DNA from 3 places in the Spirosoma daeguense genome. Region 1 is predicted to be linked to each of the others. Evidence: riboswitches for the same ligand, from Rfam matches in the RefSeq annotation. Region 1 holds a riboswitch; each other region holds the start of a gene.
What was found. A riboswitch is a leader RNA that binds a small molecule or an ion and turns the genes downstream of it on or off. The one in region 1 is predicted to bind cobalamin.
Positions count from the first base shown of each region.

Region 2: another riboswitch for cobalamin. It lies ahead of metE (5-methyltetrahydropteroyltriglutamate--homocysteine S-methyltransferase); the one in region 1 lies ahead of ACYVD4_RS18590 (ABC transporter substrate-binding protein).
Region 3: another riboswitch for cobalamin. It lies ahead of ACYVD4_RS03655 (TonB-dependent receptor plug domain-containing protein); the one in region 1 lies ahead of ACYVD4_RS18590 (ABC transporter substrate-binding protein).

Region 1 is NZ_BAAHBF010000005.1:547,140-550,421, forward strand. It holds gene ACYVD4_RS18580 (LysM peptidoglycan-binding domain-containing protein) at 1-500, opposite strand, end outside; gene purE (5-(carboxyamino)imidazole ribonucleotide mutase) at 548-1,036, opposite strand; cobalamin riboswitch at 1,362-1,563, shown strand; gene ACYVD4_RS18590 (ABC transporter substrate-binding protein) at 1,593-2,789, shown strand; gene ACYVD4_RS18595 (iron chelate uptake ABC transporter family permease subunit) at 2,789-3,282, shown strand, end outside.
Region 2 is NZ_BAAHBF010000008.1:447,744-451,025, reverse strand. It holds tRNA gene ACYVD4_RS25895 (tRNA-Ser) at 1,148-1,234, opposite strand; cobalamin riboswitch at 1,537-1,736, shown strand; gene metE (5-methyltetrahydropteroyltriglutamate--homocysteine S-methyltransferase) at 1,899-3,282, shown strand, end outside.
Region 3 is NZ_BAAHBF010000001.1:949,396-952,677, reverse strand. It holds gene ACYVD4_RS03665 (sugar phosphate isomerase/epimerase family protein) at 1-299, shown strand, start outside; gene ACYVD4_RS03660 (SDR family oxidoreductase) at 389-1,186, opposite strand; cobalamin riboswitch at 1,224-1,503, shown strand; gene ACYVD4_RS03655 (TonB-dependent receptor plug domain-containing protein) at 1,575-3,282, shown strand, end outside.

The sequences.
Region 1 (3,282 bases):
GTTGTTCCGCCGGGTTTAATGGTTGGTTTTACAACAACTGTTTCCTTCGGTTTTTCCTCCTTCGGCTTCTCAACAGGCTTTTCCTCCTTAGGTTTTTCTTCCTTCGGTTTCTCGGCAACTTTTTCTTTTTCTGCAGCAGACGGTTTTCCACCGGTTGTTTCCCGATTATCTTCAGCAACTTCTTCGGCTACTGTATTCGCTTCAATAGCATCGGCAGGAGGTGCAGCCTGCGAAAGATCGACTGGTGCAGGTTGAGAGGACGTATCAACTTCTTCGGGAGCCATCAGAATTTCCGGACCGTTCTGAGCCAAAGGTTGCTGCGAGGCCGTATCCAACGCTACGTTCGTTAGTTCGTCAGAACCATTTGTATCGTCAACCAGATAATCATAGCCAATGTACAGCATGGCAGCTATGAGCCCTACGAGCACAGTAAGCGTAATAGCAGGCAAACTTGTGTTTTCGGCTTGGCGAGAATTAGTTGTTCGATTTACGTCTTCCATGGGTTAAATCAGTAATCAAAACTGGAGCATGAATAGTGTATCGTTGTTTACTGTCCACTATTCATCAACTGCTGGCTCATATCGGCCACTTTTTCCTTAAGTTCTTCTTTAAATTGAGCGAGTCGGCTGGCTACAGTTTCGTCAGAAGTTCCAACAATCTGCGCGGCCAGAATGCCTGCATTTCGAGCTCCGTCGAGCGCCATTGTTGCCACTGGCACGCCAGCCGGCATTTGTAATATTGATAACACCGAATCCCATCCGTCGATGGAATTGCTCGACTTTACAGGCACACCAATAACGGGTAACGTAGTAAGCGAAGCAACCATACCGGGCAAATGGGCCGCCCCTCCGGCTCCAGCCACAATTACGCGTATACCCCGGCTGCGGGCACCTTTAGCATAATCAACCATTTTTTCGGGAGTTCGGTGTGCCGACACAATGTCCATTTCCCACTTTACACCTAACGTTGTCAGAACGTCGGCAGCTTCCTGCATTACCTTGCGGTCGGAAAGACTGCCCATTATAATACCTACCATTCAGAGAATTAACTTGACTCTCTGCGAAATAACGGAGTTTATAGCAGAATCGCTCATCGTTTCTGCTAAATTTTCTGAATCTATCAATCCGTAAACAGATTTTATCGATAGCTTTCCTTGCTCCACTATCTCACTAGCAAAAACACATAAATTTAATCAATTAAGTATCAATTGTTTACACAACCAAAAAACGTACCAAAATTTAGTTTCGCATTTAGGATACGGTTTTTTTTATCATGCTATGTGGTCTCGCCTAAAAAACCGAGTGCTACGTACCGATGAACTAAAGAGAATCAGACTTACATTACTATCGAATCCTTTTGTTGTACCTTTGACGCAGGAAGGTAAAGGCGTTCATTTTAGTGAATGAATTAGCCAGTTTAATAGGGAATCCAGTGTAACTCTGGAACAGTCTCCGCTGCTGTAACTCCATTTTCAGAGTAACCAACCTCATATGCCACTGTTCAAATGGGAAGGCCGTTGGTTACTGGAGAAGTCAGAAGACCTGCCTTTTATCGAATTGATTAACGGCTTTCGGCAGAAAAGCTCATCAACTATGAATATGTGCAAACGTAGTTTCAGCCAGAGAAGGTTGTCCCTTTTTTTCTGGCTCAGTTTCTTATCCATTGCCCTTTCTGGACGTAGCGAAGCGGCACCAACTCCCGCAAAATCGGCCGAAATACCCAAGCCTAGTGCCAGCAATCAGGTAACGATTCAATACGCCAAAGGCTTTACAATCAGCTACAAAGGCCGATACAAAATCGTCTCTATTATCAATCCTTTTGAGAAAACAGTCGATACAATACGTTACGTATTGGTGCCGCGCGGAACTGTTGCCCCCAAAGGATTTGCCCGTAGTCAGGTTATCGAAACGCCGATACGTAGTCTGGTAGCTATGTCGTCGACACACGTAGCGTTGACGGGTTTTCTGGGCGTCGAGGATCTATTGGTTGGGCTGGGCAATCTTCAATACGTATCATCGCCCAAAGTTATTCAACGTATCGAAGCAGGTAAGGTTCGGGAAATCGGTCGAAATCAGTCGATTAACGAAGAATTACTTGTATCGATGCACCCCGATCTGGTAATGACAATGGGAAGCCCCACATCGCGAATGGATCGGTATACGATTTTGAACGGAGCGGGTATTCCGGTGCTGATCAACTCCGATTATATCGAAACTACGCCACTGGGTCGGGCCGAGTGGGTGAAGTTGCTGGCCGCATTGCTCAACAAAGAAAGTCTTGCGAATCAGAAATTTACACAGGTTGAACAGGAGTATAAACGACTCACAAATCTGGCAAAACAGACTCCGAACAAGCCAACGATTCTGAGCGGCATGAATTCGAAAGATGCCTGGTTCGTTCCTGACGCCGATAGTTACATGACCCGTTTTTTTCAGGACGCTGGCAGCAATTATCCGTGGGCAACTCGGCGAACAACAGGCAGTTTACCCCTCAATTTCGAAGCCGTTTATCCGGTGGCGTTAAAAGCAGATTACTGGCTTAACGTAGGCATGATGTCGGTCGATACGAAACAGCAAGTGCTGGCGAAAGATGCTCGCTACGCTGATTTTAAAGCGTTTAAGTCGGGCAAAATTTACACTTACAACAAGCGGGTTAACAGTCGCGGGTCGAACGATTTCTGGGAATCAGCCACCGTTAACCCGCAACTGGTGCTGGCCGATCTGATCAAGATTTTGCACCCGGAATTACTACCTAAACACGAACTGGTTTACTACACGCAACTGAAGTGATGAAAACCTCCGTTGCTACTACGTCTGCGTTTACGGACGCTCAAGCTGTTTCAATCTGGCGTCGGTTGATGCTTCCGGGTTTGGTGATTCTGGCCGTTCTTTTTTTTCTGGTAGATATTGGTCTTGGTTCGGTAGCCATTCCACTGAAAGACGTAGCACGAATTGTATTGCAGCAGGAATCCGATAATCAGGCGTGGCTGTATATCGTGCAGAAAATTCGTTTACCAAAAGCCATTACAGCCGTACTTGTGGGTTGTGGCCTGTCGGTCAGCGGATTGCAGATGCAGGCTTTGTTCCGAAATCCGTTAGCGGGTCCATCAGAATTAGGAATTACGGCGGGGGCCGGATTTGGCGTAGCACTGGTCATGTTAGGTAGTGGTGGTAGCACCAGCCTATACGCCATCCGACAATTGGGCATTTCCGATAGCTGGCTGCTGGTGCTGATGGCGTCGCTTGGTTCGGGACTGGTTCTATTGCTGGTGCTGTCGATTGG
Region 2 (3,282 bases), on a different contig from region 1:
GAATGTCCAAAAAGGCTTTTCTTTTCCTAAAGAGGTGGCAATACAGGTAAGCATAAAGGTAAGTATTTAACGGTTCACGCCTAACTGGGCTACTAGGCGTAAGCAGCGTTCACAAATACTATGCCATTATCAGAAAAGTCTCCGTTTTTTATATTATAAATACTATTTATCTAAATAGATTAACGAAATAGATTTTTCGACAATATAATTTTATTATACAGCAAATTTCATGCTGGTTATCAGGCTCTTTTATATTTAAAACTAGGTCTTTATACATCTGTTGATTTAGTAAAAAGAAAAGAATTATGCTTAAAAAATACTCATTTTTTAAGCATAAGTATCTGGTAATCACTGAAACCAAATTAGGTTAAGTCTATCAACAGAGAGCCAACAAAGTCACTTAAAATTACGTATTACTACTCAACAAATAAATCAATGAATTTTATAGGTAACATATTGTTTCCTAAAAATAAGTATATACACAGTTGTAATTCTTTTGCCCTTGATTGACCCTCGTTACAGAAACTCGTTCATCATTGGGCTAGCCTGTGTAACCCTGATTATACTGAACAAATTCACTCAATGGCTTGCTTCCAGTACCAAATTCGCTAGAAAACCAGAACTCATCATTGGCTTACTGGATAGGGGTTGGTATCTACTCTGTGCGTTTGTGGTATTAGCAACGTATTATCAGGTACTACGTATGCTTCTCTCCTACCGACTAGAACAGAGTCGGCTTTTTGAGTATTTTCGTTTGGCTCGATGGGCGGAATCAGTAAAGCTTATCGTCCAGCGATGATCGACTGAATTGTATTTAAATCGGAGGCAATACGTTAAGGGCAGCAAAATGCTACGTCTCCCAAAGGCAAGCATTTATTGGTGTTAAATCAATTATCTACCGTCTGCTAAATTTTATTACAAGTGTATATAAGTGACCTTTTACTTTTCCGGAAAAGTAACAAATGTTTTGAATGTGCCCGGTACAGATTAGTCTGTGCCGGGCTTTTTTATTGCCTACAAAGTCAATCTACTTCGATAGACCAAGAACTTTTCTCACACATGCAGCACTGATTTTAGCTACTGAAACGTGAAGAACAAAAAAAATTGCGTTAACTATTTTCAAATCAAATAGTTAACGCAATTTTTGCAGAGAGGAAGGGATTCGAACCCTCGATACGGTTGCCCGCATACACACTTTCCAGGCGTGCTCCTTCAACCACTCGGACACCTCTCTATATTATAACATCTAGAATCTAACAATCAATTCGTTAGAAGCCTTTTTGTATCATTTTACCCTTGCTGTATTCTCAACCTCAAGCGAATAAATAGATTTAAAGAGGTCGCAAAAGTAGTGTTTGTGCAACTCTTGTGCAAATGAGGCCCAGATAATGTCTAGAAAGATAGAAGATATGCGATCCGTAGGCAAGTGCAGCTAATAGCCACCAACTACTTCTTTAGCATTGTAGCTAGCGATATGCCATATATCAGTTGCTTTTGCCGAACGTACCGAGTTACTTTGTGTTAACGTTCTTTGTTTTCCGTCAAACAGGCTATGGTTTTCCTGAGAGGTTCAGGAAATGAAAAAGGAATCGTGTGAAAATCACGAGCAGACGTTGCTACTGTATGTGACCGCTAGAAAAGGGTTTGCCCTCGATGTCCATTGCTCCTGAAAAGGGGTGAGAAGGACGGCAAATACTGTCACGAGCCAGGAGACTTGCCTTAGCCTTGCTGATTGCGCCTACACGCTATTGGGCTTCATCAAGATTGACAATCCTTTCATTTTTCAGCTTCTCCCCGAAGCCGGAAAGGGTGTGTCGTGTTGATTAACTTTCTGATAATGTGGTGGGTGTATGGAGTTCGGCATCGAACGCGATCAATCATTTTATCCTTTTAACAACATGATCGCACACAATCTTGGCTATCCACGAATCGGTAGCCACCGCGAACTCAAACGGGCCTGCGAACAGTTCTGGGCCGGTAAACTCACACAACAGCAGTTGCAGGAAATTGCGCAGCAAATCCGACAAAGCAACTGGGTAACTCAACAGCAGGCAGGCATTACGCTCGTTCCCTGCAACGATTTCTCGTTCTACGACCACGTGCTTGATACGTCGCTCACAGTCGGGGCAATTCCGAAGCGGTTTCAGCCGCTACGTGACCAGCAGCCCGACGATTTTCTGGCGCTCTATTTTGCGATGGCACGTGGTTATCAGCAGAATGGTCTCGACTTGAAGGCAATGGAAATGACCAAATGGTTCGATACGAACTACCATTACATTGTGCCGGAATTCACCGCAGATCAGTCGTTTTCGCTGCTTTCCGAGAAAATTTTCAACGAGTTCGACGAAGCGAAGCAAACGTTGGGCAACGTAGCAAAACCCGTTTTACTCGGGCCAGTTTCGTATCTGTTGCTTGGTAAAGAAAAAGAATCGGGTTTCGATCGGCTCGATCTGCTAGACAAACTTCTGCCAGTTTATGAGCAGATTTTAACGCGCTTACATGCACAAGGCGCTACGTGGATTCAGTTAGACGAGCCTACATTATCGCTCGACCTGACAGACGAACAACGGGCTGCTTTCGCCAAAACGTATCGTCGGTTACGTAGCGAATTTCCTCAATTGAAATTCCTGCTGGCTTCGTATTTCGAGTGCTATGGGTCAAATCTGGACCTTGCCTTGCATTTGCCGGTCGATGCGCTCCATCTCGATCTGGTACGTTGTCCGAGTCAACTCGATGATATTCTGAAAAGCGATTTTGTTGATACATCAATTTCCCTATCACTGGGTGTAGTCGACGGACGTAACATCTGGATTAACGACCTCACCAAATCACAGGCTACGATTCAGCGCGCTATTGCTACGTTAGGCGAAGAGCGTGTATTGATTGCGCCATCGTGTTCGCTGCTGCACGTTCCCTTCGATCTGGCCAACGAAACGAACGAACAGGGTTTAACGCCCGAAATCAAACAATGGCTGGCCTTTGCCCGGCAAAAACTCGACGAAGTTGTTACGTTAGCTACGTTAATTCAGGAGCCCAGCAACGTAACAGCCAACGCTACGTTAACCGCGAATCAGGCGGCTCACGCGGCCCGGAAAACCTCGGTGATTATTAACCGGCCAGCTGTTCAGCAACGGGTGCAACAATTGACCGATCAAGATGCGCAACGGCAAAGTGCATTCGCCAAACGTCAACGTATTCAGCATGAACAACTGCAACTGCCTCTTTACCCCACCACAACCATCGGGTCGTTTCCGCAAACTGACGCTGTTCGGGCCAATCGGT
Region 3 (3,282 bases), on a different contig from region 1:
TCTACAAGGGCGGCTCCAGTATGGATAGTTTAAAATTGGTAGGTAAACCCGGTATCGAAATCTTCCACGTAAACGACTACACCGCCGATTTCCCCCGCGAGAAAATTACCGATGCCGACCGGGTTTTTGTGGGCGATGGTGTTGCACCGATTAAAGAGACGCTGAAAATCATCAAGCGTACCGATCAGCCTATCATCTTGTCGCTGGAAGTCTTCAATAAAAAATACTACGAGCAGGACGCAGCTACCGTCACGAAAACCGCCATGACGAAAATGAAGGCGATGATCGCTGGGATTTGAGTAGTTAGCCAGTAGAATAAGCCCTTCCCCTGAATTCAGGGGAAGGGTTGGGATGGGATAAAATGACCATTCAACCGTTGGTAGCCCAATCAAAACGCCCACGCCATCAAGCCGCCATCGACCGCCAGCGTTTGTCCGGTAACGTAGCTGGATGCGGGCATGCTCAGAAACGAAACAACCGACGCTACTTCTTCTGGCTCGCCAGTCCGATTCATCGGCGTACGCTTCAAAATACCCGTTAATTTTTCAGGGTTAGTCAAAACCGGTTGAGCCAGCGGTGTATTGATGTACCAAGGCGCTACCGAATTAACACGAATCCCATCGGCCGCCCATTCGACCGCCAGATTACGTGTCAGTTGAACCAGTGCCGCTTTGGTCATGCCATACAGCGAACCACTGCTGGTAGATGCCAATCCCGAAACGGACGTAATAAAGATAATTTTCCCCCCAGACGTAGCGTCAGAAATCGCTACGTTATTCGACGATTTCAATAACGGGTAAGCCGCCTGACTCATTTCATAAGCCGAGCGGAGATTCGTATTCAAGACAAACTCATAATCAGAAGAGGTATAATCGGCAGTCGATTTACGGACGTTGGTGCCCGTATTATTCACCAGAATATCCAGCCTATCCCAAATTTTACCAACCGCTTCGATTACCTGCGTAGCCGCTCCGGGCTGGCTCATATCGGCGGCTAACCCGTCCACTACGTGTCCCTGTTGCCTATAATCGGTTAGTTGCTGCTGAAGTAACGTATTATCTCGTGCTACGATAAACACGGCTGCGCCGAGGTCGAGAAATTGGCGAACAATGGCCTCGCCGATGCCTTTTGTGCCGCCTGTTACAAGTGCGCGTTGCCCCTGTAACGACCAGAGCGATGTGTTCATAAATCAGGTTGTTAAGAATATTCTGCAAATAACGCTACCTTTGCGTTTAGTTTTCGGTGCCTGATGCCATTTCGTGGTGGCTTTCACGGCTTAAAAGGGAAGTTGGTGCAATACCAACGCTGTCCCCGCAACTGTAAATCATAGTTAATGAATAATAGAAAATGAATCATCGATAAGGACAAGCGTTGTTCATTATCCATTTTACATTATTCGTTAAAAATCGGTTCATACTACGTAGCCACTGCCCTGATTATCAGCGCGGGAAGGTTCGAGCCGATTTGATGAGCCAGGAGACCTGCCGACGATAATCCGCTGTTTGGGTGTTCGGAGGAAACGCCTTGATCGCGTGTCGAATTGAGTAGTCGACACACTTTTTTGATTAGCAACTGTGAATATTCGAGCCCTTTGGTGGTGGGTATTGGGCCTTTCTGTCGGCTTGTGTGCCGGACAGCGTAGTTATGCGCAAACGGATTCATCGCGTACGCTGTCGGCGGTGACGGTACGCGCCATCGCGCCCGAGCGGTTCATTGCCGGGCAGAAACTCCAGCGTATCGATTCTACTACGTTGCTCCAGTTTCGGTTTGGTAACCTCGCTGATTTATTGACGTTCAATACGCCACTCGCCTTTAAAAATTACGGTTCTGGTCAGTTGGCTACGGTTTCGTTTCGGGGTACGTCGGCCAATCATACGGCAGTTCTCTGGAATGGTATCAACATCAACCAGCCAAATCTGGGCCAGACCGATTTCTCGACCCTTCCGGTAGCGGGTTTCAACCGCCTTTCGGTGCAGTACGGGGCGGGTGGTTGCGTGGTTGGTTCCGATGCTGTCGGTGGTAGTATTTTGCTAGGCAGTGCGCCTGACTGGAAAGAAAAAGTGGGTGTAACACTGGGGCAACAAATAAGCTCGTTTCAAAATTATCAGACGCAATTGGGTATTCGCTACGGAAGCGCGCTGGGCGAATCGTGGCAGTTTTCTGGCCGGACATTCGGCTATCGGCACCAGTTGAACAATAAATATCCGTATCAGGAACGTAACGGTTATTTTATGGAGCCATCGACTACGGCACAACGCGGACTGGTACAAGATTTATTTTTTCGGCATAAAAGTGGTAAGCAACTGTCTGTAAATGCGTGGCTTACCGACAACGATCTGGTGATTGCCCCACAGGATGCCATTGCCCGCGAACGTACCCGCACGCAGTCGGCCCGGTTTCTGACTACCTATGAAGTGAACCAGTTGAGCGTTCGGTTAGGTTGGATTCGCGATATTATTGATTACGGCAAAGGTGATTTTTTACAACCCAGTCACACCGAAACCGACCGTTTTATTGGCCGCGCAGAACGCGAATTTAACTTCGCGCCAACAAGCAAATCATTGTCTCTGAATTTGCGGCTTGGTGGCGAATGGTCGCATTACCGAACGAGAACGGATGGATACGGCGGTGGTTTGATTACTGAAAATCGGCAGGATTTGTACGCGCTACTACGTCTGCAAACGTCGCGCTGGCTGGTTTCGGCTAATCTTCGGCAAACCTTCGTTACACGATTCCATCCACCGTTAACGCCTTCGGTGGGGGCCGAATATCGGTTACTGCAACGTAATGCTGTGGTGCTGACGGCCAAAGGATCGGTAGGTTTCAGTTATCGGGTGCCAACCCTGAACGAACGCTATTGGCTCGTACTGGGAAACCCCGACCAGCGACCGGAACGCGGATTTAATATAGAAGGTGGACTAGCGGCAAACGTTACGTTGTCGGATTACCTTAAACTCAATACCGAAGCAACCGTATATCGCAACCGGGTTGACGACTGGGCTTTCTGGAATCCGGATAAAAATTACCATGTCGAGAACCTTCAGTTGGTTGTAGCCCGTGGAATTGAGGCTAACGCTACGTTGAGTTTTGTACGTAACGACTGGCAGGCAGGTTTACGATTGGGGTACGGGCTTACGCGGGCATCGCAGGAGCGTGCCTATAATGTGTATGCACAGGATGTTATCGGCAAGCAACTCGTATTCGTTCCGATACATACGGGTACGCTGAATGCTTATGTTCAACGCGCCAAAACTCGACTAACGGTACAGGTGCAGACTACGT